DNA from 2 places in the Thauera sp. 63 genome. Region 2 is predicted to be linked to the other one. Evidence: riboswitches for the same ligand, from Rfam matches in the RefSeq annotation. Region 2 holds a riboswitch; the other holds the start of a gene.

Region 1 (8,545 bases), on a different contig from region 2:
ATCCGATCGCGGGTGATGCCGTGGCAGACCGCCGGGATTCGCAGTCGCACGCGGCCTGCCCGCCACGCGATCGCGTCGGGGAATGGCCGCCCCCTACGGTATAGTCGGGCACATCGGCGATCCGTCCAGCCCTGCCCATGCCCCCAGTCCTGCAAGCCCCCCTCATCGTCCGCACCCTGCTGCTGCTGATCCTTGCCGCGGGGGCGTATTTCCTCAGCGGTTTCCTCGTGCCGGTGCTGGCCGCGCTGGTCATCGGCTTCGCCAGCTGGCCGCTGTACCGCCGGGGCGTCGTGCTGTGCGGCGGGAAGACGGCGCTGGCCGCGAGCCTGGCCCTGATCGTCGTCATCTGCGCGCTGATCGTGCCGCTGACCGTCGCCCTGCACTACGCGCTGCAGGAAGCCGGCAACTTCATTGCCTGGCTGCTCGAAGCCAACCGGACCGGCGCATCGGTCCCGGACTGGATCCGGGCCCTGCCGATGGTCGGCAACCGGCTCGCCGAGTACTGGCTCCTGCACCTGGGCGAGCCCCAGGCACTCGGGCACTGGGTGGAGATCATCAGCGGCGAGCACCTGGGCAACATCTACCGCGCGCTGCTGAGCGCCACCGGCGATCTCGCGCGGCTGGCCCTGACCACGCTGTTCATGCTCATCACGCTGTTCTTCGTCTACAAGGACGGCAGCCGGATCGCGGCGCAGCTCGACGTCGTCGGCGAGCGCATCCTGCCGACGCGCTGGCAACGCTTCTCGCGCGTGGTGCCGTCCACCGTCAGCGCCACTGTCACCGGCATGGGCCTGATCGCAATCGGCGAAGGGGTGGTGCTCGGCGTGGCCTACTGGATCGCCGGCGTGCCCTCACCCGTGCTGCTCGGCGTGGTCACCGGTTTCATGGCGCTGATCCCCGGCGGGGCGCCGCTGTCCTTCACGCTGGTGTCGCTGTACCTGGTCGGCTCGGGCGACCTTGTCGCCGGGCTGGGACTGTTCGCGTGGGGGTCGATCGAGCTCTTCATCGTGGACAAGACGCTGCGCCCGCGCCTGGTCGGCGGCCCGGTGAAGCTGCCGTTCCTGCCCACCTTCTTCGGCCTGGTCGGCGGCGTGCAGACCATGGGGCTGGTCGGCCTGTTCGTCGGCCCGGTGCTGATGGCGCTGCTGGTGGCGATCTGGCGCGAATGGCTGCTCGGCATTGAAGAGCCCGCACCGGTGGCCAGCGGGACGGCACCGGCGGATGCCACCACGGACGCCATCGCGCGCCCATCCCCCGCCACACGGTCGTACACGACGATCGACTAAGGGCAGGAGCGGACGCGATCGCAGCAGGTCGGCACGCAACCCCTAGTAGTCAACCGGGTCGCCAAGCACTACCCGCAGTATCACTGTTCACACGTCAAGCTTGACACACGGCACCCGCCGGCCCTAATGTCTGCCCGTCACGGCTGCCCGGTTCCGACCGGGCAAGGGAATCCGGTGACGCATCGCAAGGTGCGGAATCCGGAGCTGCCCCCGCAACTGTAATCGGTGAGTCTTGCGCTTTTCCATGCCACTGGACGAATGTCCGGGAAGGCCGGCGCAGGACGACGACCCGAGAGCCAGGAGACCTGCCGCGACGCTTCCCTTAACAGCTCGGGGCGGGGTGTCCCTGACAAGAGGCATGGCTCAGACCATTTCACTTGCACGCTTTCCTGATGGCACGGCAGCACCGCATGGCATGGCCATGCGCGTGACGCATCACGCCCGTCCGTCGGAGATCCGCCCCGCCCGCACCGGATCTCCGCCATGCCCGCATCTGCCCGCCTCGCCCCGGCGCTGACGCCAGCTCCGCACGTACCGTCGATCACGGCCCCGCGCCCGATGCTGCGCTTCGGCGCCGCAGACACGCCGCGCATCCTCGAACACCTGCGTGCGCTGGATGCCGACGACCGGCTGCTGCGCTTCAGCCACGGCATCCGCGACGAGGGCATCGCCGCCTACGTCGCCAGCCTCGATTTCGCACGCGACCACGTGCATGGCCTGTGCACCGCGCAGGGCGACATCGTCGCCCTCGCCCATGTGGGGGTGCGCGATGGCGAGGTCGACTTCGGCCTCAGCGTCATCGCAGCCTACCGCCAGCGCGGACTCGGACGCGCGCTGTTCGGCCACGTCATCGCGCTGGCCCGCCTGCACGACGCGGTCCGCATCGTGTGCCACAGCGTCAGCCCGGCGGTGCTGCACATGGCGGCCACCAGCGGCTTCCGCCGTCCCGGCGGCAGCCACACCGCCCCGCTGACGCTGGAACTGCGGGCCGCGTCCCGCTGCGCCGACGACGCCCCCGCAAGCAGCCGGGCAGTCGCCTGACGCTGCCCTTGCCTCCCAAACCCCGCTCATTCGAATTCACCCAGACGAGGACATCCCGTGGACCGACTTCCGACCGAAGCGCTTGATAGCGCCATGCAACTCGCCGCATTCCAGATCATCCGCCGCAATGGCGCCGTCGTCGCCTTCGATCCGAACAAGATCGCCGTCGCCATGACCAAGGCCTTCCTCGCCGTCGAGGGCCGCCAGGGTGCGGCGTCCTCACGCGTACGCGACATCGTGGCCCGCCTCACCGATACCGTGGTCGGCGCCCTCACCCGCCGCCTACCCGACGGCGGCATGCTGCACATCGAGGACATCCAGGACCAGGTCGAGCTGGCGCTGATGCGCTCGGGCGAGCACGACGTCGCGCGCGCCTACGTGCTCTACCGCGAACGCCGCGCTGCCGAACGCGCGGCGCAGAAGGACGCCGAAGCGCAGGCGGGCGGCGCCGGCCCAGTGCTGCACGTCGTCGATGGCGAAGCGCGCCGCCCGCTCGACCGCGCCGCCCTGCTCGCCGTGTGCCGCGAGGCCTGCACGGGGCTGGACGGTGTGTCCGCCGACACCGTGCTCGAACACGCCCTGCACAACCTCTACGACGGCGTGCCGATTGCCGCCGTGCGCCAGGCGCTGGTGCTGGCCGCACGCACACTGATCGAGCGCGAGCCGGACTACGGACGTGTCGCCGCCCGCCTGCTGCTGTCGGCGATCCGCGTCGAAGTGCTCGGGCACGAGGCCTCGCAGGCCGACATGGCCGACCCCGACCAGGGTTATGCCGCCTGCCTGCCCGCCTTCATCCGCCGTGGCATCGAGGCGGAGCTGCTCGATCCCCGGCTGGCCGACTTCGACCTCGCCCGCCTGGCGGCGGCGATCCGACCCGAGCGCGACCTGCAGTTCGACTACCTCGGCCTGCAGACGCTGTATGACCGCTACTTCCTGCATGTCGACGACCGCCGCATCGAGCTGCCGCAGACCTTCTTCATGCGGGTGGCGATGGGCCTGGCGATCAACGAGATCGACCGCGAGGCACAGGCCATCGCGTTCTACGAGCTGCTGTCGAGCTTCGACTTCATGAGCAGCACGCCGACGCTGTTCAACAGCGGCACCCGCCATTCGCAGCTGTCGTCCTGCTACCTGACGACGGTGGCCGACAGCCTCGAGGACATCTACCAGTCGATCAAGGAAAACGCCCTGCTGCAGAAGTTCGCCGGCGGTCTGGGCAACGACTGGACGCCGGTGCGTGCGCTCGGCAGCCGCATCAAGGGCACCAATGGCCAGAGCCAGGGCGTGATCCCCTTCCTCAAGGTGGTCAATGACACCGCGGTGGCGGTGAACCAGGGCGGCAAGCGCAAGGGCGCGGTGTGCGCCTATCTCGAAACCTGGCACCTCGACATCGAGGAATTCCTCGAACTGCGCAAGAACACCGGCGACGAGCGCCGCCGCACGCACGACATGAACACCGCGAACTGGATCCCCGACCTGTTCATGAAACGCGTGCTGGAGAATGCCGAATGGACCCTGTTCTCGCCGGTCGACGTGCCCGACCTGCACGAGCGCTACGGCCAGGACTTCGAGGCGGCCTACCGCGCGTATGAGGAAAAGGCCGAGCGCGGCGAGATCCGCCTCTTCAAGCGCCTGCCCGCCCTCCAGCTGTGGCGCAAGATGCTGACCATGCTGTTCGAGACCGGGCATCCGTGGATCACCTTCAAGGACGCCTGCAACCTGCGCTCGCCGCAGCAGCACGTGGGCGTGGTGCATGGCTCCAACCTGTGCACCGAGATCACGCTCAACACCTCGGCCGAAGAGACCGCGGTGTGCAACCTCGGCTCGGTGAACCTGCCCGCCCATCTGGTGCGCGACGGCGACGGGCGCTGGACGCTCGACCACGACAAGCTGCAGCGCACCGTGCGCGTCGCGATGCGCCTGCTCGACAACGTCATCGACCTCAACTACTACGCCACGCCCAAGGCGCGCGCCGCCAACCTGCGCCACCGCCCGGTGGGCCTGGGCATCATGGGCTTTGCCGACGCCTTGCACATGATGGGCCTGGCCTACGCATCGGACGCCGCGGTCGAGTTCGCCGACCGTTCGATGGAAGCCGTGTGCCACGCCGCCTACTGGGCCTCGACCGAGCTGGCCGAGGCGCGCGGGCCGTATTCCAGTTTCCGCGGCAGCCTGTGGGACCGGGGCCTCCTGCCGCAGGACAGCCTCGCGCTGCTGGCCGAGGGCCGCGGCCGCAGCGGCGCCGGCGGCGGCGCCCTGCTCGAAGTCGACCGCTCCTCCGCGCTCGACTGGGGCCCGCTGCGCGAACGCATCGCCCGCCATGGCATGCGCAACTCGAACTGCGTCGCCATCGCACCGACCGCGACGATCTCCAACATCGTCGGCGTGTCGGCCTCGATCGAGCCGGACTACCAGAACCTGTACGTTAAATCCAACCTGTCGGGCGAGTTCACCGTGGTCAACGCGCATCTCGTGCGCGAGCTGAAGGCGCTCGGCCTGTGGGACGAAGTGATGGTGGCCGACCTCAAGTACTTTGACGGCTCGCTCGCCCCGATCGAGCGCATTCCCGCCGAACTCAAGGCGCGTTACGCGACCGCCTTCGAGATCGAGCCGCACTGGCTGGTGGAAGCCGCCTCGCGCCGGCAGAAGTGGATCGACCAGGCGCAGTCGCTGAATCTCTATGTCGCCGCCGCGTCGGGCCGCAAGCTCGACGAGCTCTACCGCCTGGCCTGGCTGCGCGGGCTCAAGACCACCTACTACCTGCGCACGCTGGGCGCCACCGCCATGGAGAAGACCGGCACCACCACGCCGTACGCCGCCAGCGCCGGCCCGGCGCCCAAGACCTGCTCCATTCTCGACCCCGACTGCGAGGCCTGCCAATGACCACCTTCTTCGACGACTGGGACACGCCGGTTCGCCCCCAGCCAGCCATCTCTTCAGCCAACACGCCCCTCGCCCGCGAGACAGACTCCCCGGCTTCCACGGTGACACCCACGACATCCCGCTACGGCACAGCCCTGTCCGCCACCGATGCCCGGCCGGGCGCGCTGGCGCCGGTGCGCGCAGCCGACAAGCGCATCGTCAACGGCCAGGGTGACATCAACCAGCTCGCGCCCTTCAAGTACCCCTGGGCGTGGGAGTTCTTCCTCAACGCCAACAAGAACCACTGGACGCCGCTGGAAATCTCCATGGCGCAGGACGTTCACGACTACCACCATCGCCTGACGCCGGCCGAGCGCCATGTGTTCGAGAACGTGCTGTCCTATCTGACCACCTCGGACATCCTCGCCATGCGCAACATCGGCCTGGCGGTGATGGAAAAGATGACCGCGCCCGAACTGCAGATCTACCAGGCCCGCCAGGTGTATGAGGAAGCCCTGCACACCTGGACCTACCAGCACTGCATCGAAAGCCTGGGCCTGGACCAGCAGGAGATCTACAACCGCTACCGCGTCGTGCCCGAGATCCACGGCAAGATCGCGCTCGCCAACCGCCGGCTCGAGCGCGTGATGCGGGCCGACTTCGACCTCACCGACCGCGACAACCTGCACGAATTCGCGCTCTCCTACCTCTTCTTCGCGGCCATCTTCGAGGGCTGCTGGTTCTACAACGGCTTCACCCCCATCTTCGCGCTGCAGCGGCGCGGGCTGATGAAGGGCACGGCCGAGCAGCTGCAGTACATCATGCGCGACGAGGTCCTGCACTGCGCCTTCGGCATCCGCACCGTGCGCACGCTCATCGCCGAGGAAAACCTGCAGCTCGATCCCGCGGCGCTCGCCCGCCTGTGGGAGGAAGCCGAAGCCGCCGAAGCCGCCTACGCCGGCTATCTGCTGCGCGAGCCCATCCTCGGCTACTCGGCCGCGCAGCACATGGGCCAGTTCCGCTACATCGCCAATCGCCGCGCCCGCCAGGTCGGGCTGGCCGAGCCCTTCCCCGGCGCGGAGAACGTGCTGCCGTGGCTGGACGAGCAGGCCAACCTGCGCAAGGAGAAGAACTTCTTCGAGACGCGGGTCACGGAGTACCAGACCGGCGGCGCACTGAGCTGGGAGTGAGTCGCTGCCGGGTAGCAGACGCGGGAATCGGGCCGCGCTGCACCCGGCGCCCGGCGGTTTCGTTAATCCCATTCACACACCCGCAGCCTGCATTAGCAATTCTCCGGCCGCCGTTAACCCGTGCGGCGGAAGATCACGCTCAACAGGACCGCCGACCTTCGTCGGACGGGAGCGTGATCAAGGAGAAGCATCATGTCGTTCAACCGCCGTGCCTTTCTGAAGTCCACCGCCGCCTTCGCCGTCGCCAGTGGCGGGCTCAAGCTGTTCGGGGTCAACGAGGTGTTCGGCGCGGACACCGTGCTGATCCCCCACGCCTCGCACTACGGCCCGTTCAAGGCCGTGGTGAAGAACGGCGTCCTGGTCGGCGTGCAACCGCTGAAGCACTTCGACCCGATGCCCACGCAGATGCTGCTCGAAGGGGTGCTGAGCCGCACCTACCACCCGACCCGGGTGCAGTATCCGATGGTGCGCCGTTCCTACCTCGCCAACCCGCGCGGCGACATCAAGGGGCATCTGCGCGGCAAGGAACCCTTCGTGCGCGTGTCGTGGGAAGACGCGCTCGCGCTGGTCGCCGACGCCAGCCTGCGCACGATCGAGCAGCACGGCAATGACGCGGTGTTCAGTTCGTCCTACGGCGGCTGGTCGCACGCCGGCGTACTGCGCCCGCAGGTGCTGCAGGGGCGGCTGTTCGGCCTCATCGGCGGCCACAGCGTCACCACCGGCGACTATTCCGGCGGCGCCTCGCAAGTCAGCCTGCCGCACATCATCGGCGACATGGAGGTGTATTCGCCGCAGACGTCCTGGGAAGTGATCCGCGACAGCACCGAGGTCTTCGTGCTGGTCGGCTGCGACCCGTGGAAGAACAACCGCATCGAATACACGGTGGCCGACCACCAGATGTACTCGCGCTGGGAGGCGATCCGCGATGCCGGCGTGAAATTCGTGTCGATCAACCCGCAGCGCACCACCACCGACGAGGCCATGCGCGCCGAGTGGGTGAAGATCGTTCCCAACACCGACACCGCGCTGTTCCTCGCGATGTGCTGGCACGTGTATACGACCGGCAAGTACGACAAGGCCTACCTCGACAAATACACGGTCGGTTTCGACCGGTTCCTGCCCTACCTGCTCGGCAAGGACGCCGACGGCACGCCGCCCAAGACGCCGGAATGGGCCGCGAAGATCACCGGCATCCCGGCGGCGAAGATCGTCGAGATGGCCGACCTTTTCGCCAGCAAGCGCACCCAGTTCGCCGGTGCCTGGGCGCTGCAGCGCGCCCACCACGGCGAGATGACGCACTGGGCGATCATCGCCTTCGCCGCCATGACCGGCAAGATCGGCAAGCCTGGCCAGGGCGTGGGCTTCTCCTGGCACTACGGCGGTGGCGGCATGCCGGTGTCGGGCAGGCGCGGCGCGGTCGGCATCCCGCAGGGGCGCAATCCGGCCAAGGGCCGCTGCCCCGCCTCGCGCATCTCGGAGATGCTGCTCAACCCCGGCAAGCCCTATACCCGCGACGGTACGAACTTCACCTTCCCCGACGTGCACATGATCTACAACGCCGGCAACAACTTCGTGCATCACCAGCAGAACACCAACGAGCTGATCGAGGCGATGGCGAAGAAGGTGCACACCGTGGTGAACCAGGACCCGTGGTGGTGCGCGTCCTCGCGCTACGCCGACATCGTGCTGCCCGCCACCAGCCACCTCGAGCGCAACGACATCAGCACCGGCGGCACCTACAGCAACGACAAGATCTGGGCGATGCGCCAGGTGATCCAGCCCTATGGCGAGAGCCTGGACGACTTCGAGATCTTCCGCCGCCTGGCCGAACTGTTCGGCGTCGAGTACGGCTTCACCGAAGGCCTGACGGTGATGGACATCGTCAGGAACAGCTACGCCAACACCGACGCCAGGATCCCGTTCGAGGAATTCTGGGAGACCGGCGTGGCCGAGATGGAGGTGCCCGATGCCGCCCGCCGCTGGGTGCGACATGGCGACTTCTACGCCGACCCGGTCAAGAACCCGCTGCACACCGCCACCGGCAAGATCGGACTCTACGTCGAAGCCTTCGAGCGCTTCGGCACCAAGGAATGCCCGCCGATCCCGAAGTACCTCGAGCCGGCCGAGTTCCTCGGCAACGCCAAGCCGGGCCAGGTGCATGTGGTG
Region 2 (5,383 bases):
GCGCGCAGGCGTCGCCCAGGCCGCGCGCCAGCGCCACCTCCACCTCGTGCAACTGGTCCAGACGCTGCGAGCAGCACGCGAACCAACCCTCCGCGCAGGCGGAATCCAGGGCTGCCCCGGGGCCGGACGCGAGCAGCACTCGGCGCAGCCGCTCGAGCTCGGCCAGCGGCATGATGGATTGCAGTGCCTGCCACTGGCGCAGTACCTCGGCGCCGCAGAAGGCCTCGAAGCGCCGGAAGCACTGGGACTGCGCCTCGACCAGGTACTGGATGGCCTGCATGGCATCGGCCGCCGGATGACCCGCTGCGAATGACGCCGCGCCCAGCGCACGCTCCTGTCCGGCAAACTCCTTGCCCTGCATCAGATTGAAGATCGCCACCAGCAGCCGCGAAACCTCCGGATCCACCGCCACGTCGGCGGCATCGAACACCAGCGCGAGCAGTGCGCTGACGATCTCGCTGTAGCGTGCGGTCGCCGCGTCGGGGCGGCAGCGCTGGGCGGCCACGTCGGCACGCAGGTCGGGCAAGGCATCGAGCGCATGCAGCGCAAGCGCGACCCGGGTGAACAGCCTGGCACCGCCCAGCACCAATGCGCCGGCCCGCTCGCCGCCCAGCTCGGGCCGGTCGAGCCAGGCCCGCACCTCGGCCTCGGCCGCCCGGCTCGCATCGAGCTGCGCTTCGCGCTGGGCGCCGAATCGTGCGCCGTCCGACGCCAGAAAAACGTTCGAGGCACCGCGCTCGCGCTGCAGCTGATGCACGAGTTCGCTCACCGCCTGCACCAGCTCGCAGCTGAGCGCGAGCCGTTCGAGATCGTCGATTTCGCAGCGGCGCGCTGCGAGCAGGAATGCGAGCGCCGTCTTCATGCCGTCCTCCGGGGGTGTGGGGTCTGCGCGAGGGAGTCGCGCCCACGGGGACAAGCAAGAGTTGTGCACGTGGCTGGGCATGCCGCCGCGCACACGGTGTCGACCGGGATCACCCGGCCGCAGCACGCCCCTACTTCAGGATCGGCCGCACCCGCCCGATCTCGTCGACCAGCCGCTCGCCCGCCTCGTCCGCCCTGCCCCGCCAGCCGTCGAAGTGCAGCAGCTCGGTCAGCGGCATGCGCTTGAGCCAACCCGCCGACTCCAGCTCGGGCCTGTCGTAGAAATGGCTGACGTAGCCGATGCACAGATAGGCGATCGGCACGATGTCCTGCGGAATGCCGAGCGCCTCGCGCAAGGTCTGCTGGTGGAGGATGCTGACCCAGCCCACGCCCAGGCCCTCGGCTCGGGCGGCAAGCCACAGGTTCTGCACCGCGCACACCGCGCTGTAGACGTCCATCGCGCCGATGTGGGTGCGGCCGATCACCACCGGGCCGTTGCGGCTGCGGTCGCAGGTGATGCACAGGTTGACCGGCGCCTCGAGGATGCCTTCGAGCTTGAGCTTGCGATAGGTGTCGCGCTTGCCTTCCTCGAACATCAGCTCAGCCTCGGCATGGGCGGCGCGGAAGTCGGCTTGGATCTTCTGCCGCACCTCGCGCGAGCGCACGAGCACGAAGTCCCACGGCTGCATGAAGCCGACCGACGGGGCATGGTGGGCGGCCGTCAGCGCGCGCGCGAGCACCTCGTCCGGGATCGGGTCGGGCAGGAACTGGCCGCGCACGTCGCGCCGGGTGTGGATGGCCCGATAGACGGCGGCGCGCTCCTCGGCGCTGAACTGCGGATCGGTCTGGACGGCCTGCGAAGGACTGCTCATGAAATTCCCCTTGTCGTAGAGCAGTGGACAACCGCCGACCAGGCGGCTGCTTGATACGCTTCGGGGCCGGTCTTCCGGCTGTGGATCATCTCGTCCGGGCGCCTTCCCGATCCTTGCGGACCAGTGGCTGGGCAAACCATGCCCGGACAATCCCCATAACGGCGCTGGGCGCGCAGCGGAGTTGCGCCGCTTTCCCGATTCTCCCGCGACTGGCGCGGGCACCCCGAAGCTCGAAGGGCGAGAGGTTACCCCAAAGACGGGGCTCGCCGGAACCGTTCAGCCGCGCTGGCGACGCGCCTCGAACAGGCAGATGCCGCTGGCGACCGACACGTTCAGGCTCTCGACACTGCCGTGCATCGGGATGCGGGCGAGTTCGTCGCAGGTCTCGCGCGTCAGGCGGCGCAGGCCGTCGCCTTCGGCACCCAGCACCCAGGCCACGGGCACCTTCTGGTCGATCTCATACAGAGACTTCTCGGCCTCGCCGGCGGCACCGACCACCCACACGCCGGCATCCTGCATCTCGCGCAGTGCGCGGGCCAGGTTGGTGACGGTGATGTAGGGCACGGTGTCGGCCGCACCGCTGGCGACCTTGACCGCGGTGGCGTTGAGGCCCACCGCGCGATCCTTCGGCGCCACCACCGCATGCGCACCGGCGGCGTCGGCCACGCGCAGGCAGGCGCCGAGGTTGTGCGGGTCCTGCACGCCGTCGAGCACCAGGATCAGCGCATTCTCTTCGAGGCTGTCGAGCACGTCGGCGAGCTTGATGTCGCGCCGCGTGGCGTCGACCTTGGCCACCACGCCCTGGTGGCGCCGCGTGCCGACCAGCGCGTCGAGCTTGTCGCCTTCGCTGGACGTGATGCGTGCGCCCGCGGCCTCGGCCTGGGCAACGAACTTGCGCACTCGGGCGTCCTTGCGATCACCGGACAGGAAGATTTCCAGCACTGAATCCGGCGCGTGGCGCAGCTTGGCGGAAACGGCATGGAAGCCGTAGATGAGGCGGGTGGAGACAGTTTCTGGGGCTTTAGCCACGGCGGGTTCCCTTGGTCGAGGTCTTGCCGCCAGGACGTGCGGCCGGTTTGGAGGCGCGCGATTCTACCGGCTCGGCAACGGTCGCGGACGCCTTCACAGCCTTCGCAGCGGATTTCTTCGCTGGCTTGGCTGCAGGCTTCGCCTTGGCGCCCGCCTTGACTTTGGACTTGGCCTTGGCGGCGGGTGCCTTTGCCCTCTTCGCAGGCTTGCCCTCCGCCTTGTCCGCCGCCTTGCGCTTCTTGCCGGCCCGCGCGCTGGCCGCCTCCTCCGCCGCGAGTTTCTGCGCCGCTGCCTCCTGGTCGGCCGCCTTCTGCCAGATATCGTCGAGCACGCTCGCTTGCGGCGCCTTCTGCGCGGAAAGCGCCGTTGCGGCCTTGACGCGCGACTTACGCGCCGGCATCACCGGCGTGGGGGCCGTTTCCGGCACGGACTGCGCCTTGTCCCGGGGCTTGCGCGCCGGCTTTGCCGCGGTGGCGGCCGGTGCAATCACTTCTTCGGCCGGCACGGCGGCAGGCTTCGCCCGCGTCTTCCTTGCCGGCTTGGCGACCTCCACGGCAGGCGCCGCGGCCGGTGCTGCCACGACGACGGTCTCCACCGCTGCCTTGTCGGCAGCCGTCCTTGTCGTTCTGCGCGCACGCCGAGGTGCGGGAGCCGGCGTCTCCTCCACCACGGCGACAGGCTTCTCGACCGCCAGCGGACCTTCGATCAGGCGGAAGTCGATCTTGTTGGTCGCCATGTCGACCCGCACCAGCTGCACCTTGACCCGATCCGACAGGCGGAATTGCTTGCCCGTGCGCTCGCCCAGCAGGGCGTGGCGGGTCTCGTCGTAGTGGAAGTAGTCGCTGCCCAGATCGGAGATGTGCAGCAGGCCCTCGATGAAGATGTCGTCGAGGGCGACGAAGAGGCCGAAGGACACGACCGCCGACACGCTGCCGGTGAAGATCTCGCCGACGCGGTCCTGCATGAAGTAGCACTTCAGGAAGGCGACCACGTCGCGCGTGGCGTCGTCGGCGCGACGCTCGGTCATCGAGCAGTGCAGGCCGATCTGCTCCCAGTCGCCGGGGCGGTACTGCTCGCCCGCCAGCGCGGCCTTGATGCCGCGGTGGATCAGCAGGTCGGGATAGCGCCGGATCGGCGAGGTGAAGTGGGTATAGGACTCGTAGGCAAGGCCGAAGTGGCCGACGTTATCCGGGCTGTACATCGCCTGCTTGAGAGAACGCAGCATCACGGTCTGCAGCAGCTGGGCGTCGGGACGATCCCTAACCTGCTCGAGCAGCTTGGCGAAGTCGCCCGCGCGCGGCTCGTCACCACCGCCCAGGCCGAGGCCGAACTCCTTGAGAAACTCGCGCAGCTTGGCGAGCTTGTCCTCGGAGGGGCTGTCGTGCACGCGGTACAGCGCCGGGTGCTCGCGGCTGGCGAGAAAGTCGGACGCACACACGTTGGCGGCGAGCATGCACTCCTCGATCAGGCGATGGGCGTCGTTGCGCACTTCGGGTACGATCTGCGCGATCTTGCCGTTGTCGTCGAAGATCATCCGCGTCTCGGTGGTCTCGAAGTCGATCGCGCCGCGCTTGGCGCGCGCCTTCAGCAGCACGCGGAAGAGCTGGTCGAGGTTCTCCAGGTGCGGCAGCAGCGCGGCCAGCTCGTTGCGCACCGCCGGATCCTTGTCGTACAGCGCCGCGGCCACCTGGGTGTAGGTGAGGCGCGCATGCGACCAGATCACCGCGGGGTAGAAGCGGTAGGACTTGATGTCGCCGGTCATCGAGATCGCCATGTCGGCAACCATCGCCAGGCGCTCGACCTGCGGGTTCAGCGAACACAGGCCATTCGAGAGCTTCTCGGGCAGCATCGGGATCACCCGACGCGGGAAGTACACCGAGTTGCCGCGTTCGAAAGCATCCTTGTCGAGGCCATTGCCAGCGCCCACGTAGTGCGACACGTCGGCGATCGCCACGATCAGGCGGTAGCCCTTGCCCTGGCGCTCGCAATACACCGCGTCGTCGAAGTCCTTCGCGGTCTCGCCGTCGATCGTCACCAAGGCCAGTTTCGTGAGGTCCTCGCGACCCGCCCAGTCCTTCTTGCGAACCGCTGCCGGGAGCTTGCGCGTCTCTGCCTTGGCCTCCGCCGAGAACTCGAACGGCAGGTCGTGCTTGCGCAGGGCGATCTCGATCTCCATGCCCGGGTCGGCATAGTTACCCAGCACCTCCACGATGCGTCCGATCGGCTGCGTGACCTGGGTCGGCTGCTCCACCAGTTCGACGGTCACGATCTGGCCGGGCTGGGGCTTCTTGCGCCCACCCGGGGCGATCAGGATGTCCTGCGCCAGGCGGCGGTTCTCAGGCACGACGATCATCACGCCATGTTCTTCGATCACCCGGCCGACCACACGCGTGTTGGCGCGCTCGAGCACCTCCACCAGCTTGCCTTCGGGGCGGCCGCGACGATCCTGGCCGGCGATCCGGACCAGGACACGGTCGCCGTGCAGCAACTCGCGCATCTCCTTGGGTCCGAGGAAGATATCCGCGCCGCCGTCGTCGCGGCGCAGGAAGCCGAAGCCGTCGGGGTGGCCCTCCACGCGGCCCTTGATGAGGTCGGCCTTGGCCGGCAGCAGGTAGGCGTCG

Evidence for each region. Region 2 has a riboswitch for cobalamin ahead of bluB (5,6-dimethylbenzimidazole synthase). Riboswitches for the same ligand answer to the same signal wherever they lie in the genome.
Region 1: linked by a shared signal. The riboswitch ahead of C664_RS19685 (GNAT family N-acetyltransferase) and the one ahead of bluB (5,6-dimethylbenzimidazole synthase) in region 2 are both predicted to bind cobalamin.

What each region holds. Positions count from the first base shown of each region.
Region 1 is NZ_AMXC01000057.1:812-9,356, forward strand. It holds partial or broken gene C664_RS19675 (ketopantoate reductase family protein) at 1-16, shown strand, start outside; gene C664_RS19680 (AI-2E family transporter) at 138-1,286, shown strand; cobalamin riboswitch at 1,410-1,613, shown strand; gene C664_RS19685 (GNAT family N-acetyltransferase) at 1,770-2,327, shown strand; gene C664_RS19690 (ribonucleoside-diphosphate reductase subunit alpha) at 2,385-5,210, shown strand; gene C664_RS19695 (ribonucleotide-diphosphate reductase subunit beta) at 5,207-6,379, shown strand; gene C664_RS19700 (molybdopterin-dependent oxidoreductase) at 6,572-8,545, shown strand, end outside.
Region 2 is NZ_AMXC01000060.1:293-5,675, reverse strand. It holds partial or broken gene C664_RS19790 (nitrate- and nitrite sensing domain-containing protein) at 1-862, opposite strand, end outside; gene bluB (5,6-dimethylbenzimidazole synthase) at 993-1,733, opposite strand; cobalamin riboswitch at 1,781-1,974, opposite strand; gene rlmB (23S rRNA (guanosine(2251)-2'-O)-methyltransferase RlmB) at 2,010-2,762, opposite strand; gene rnr (ribonuclease R) at 2,755-5,383, opposite strand, start outside.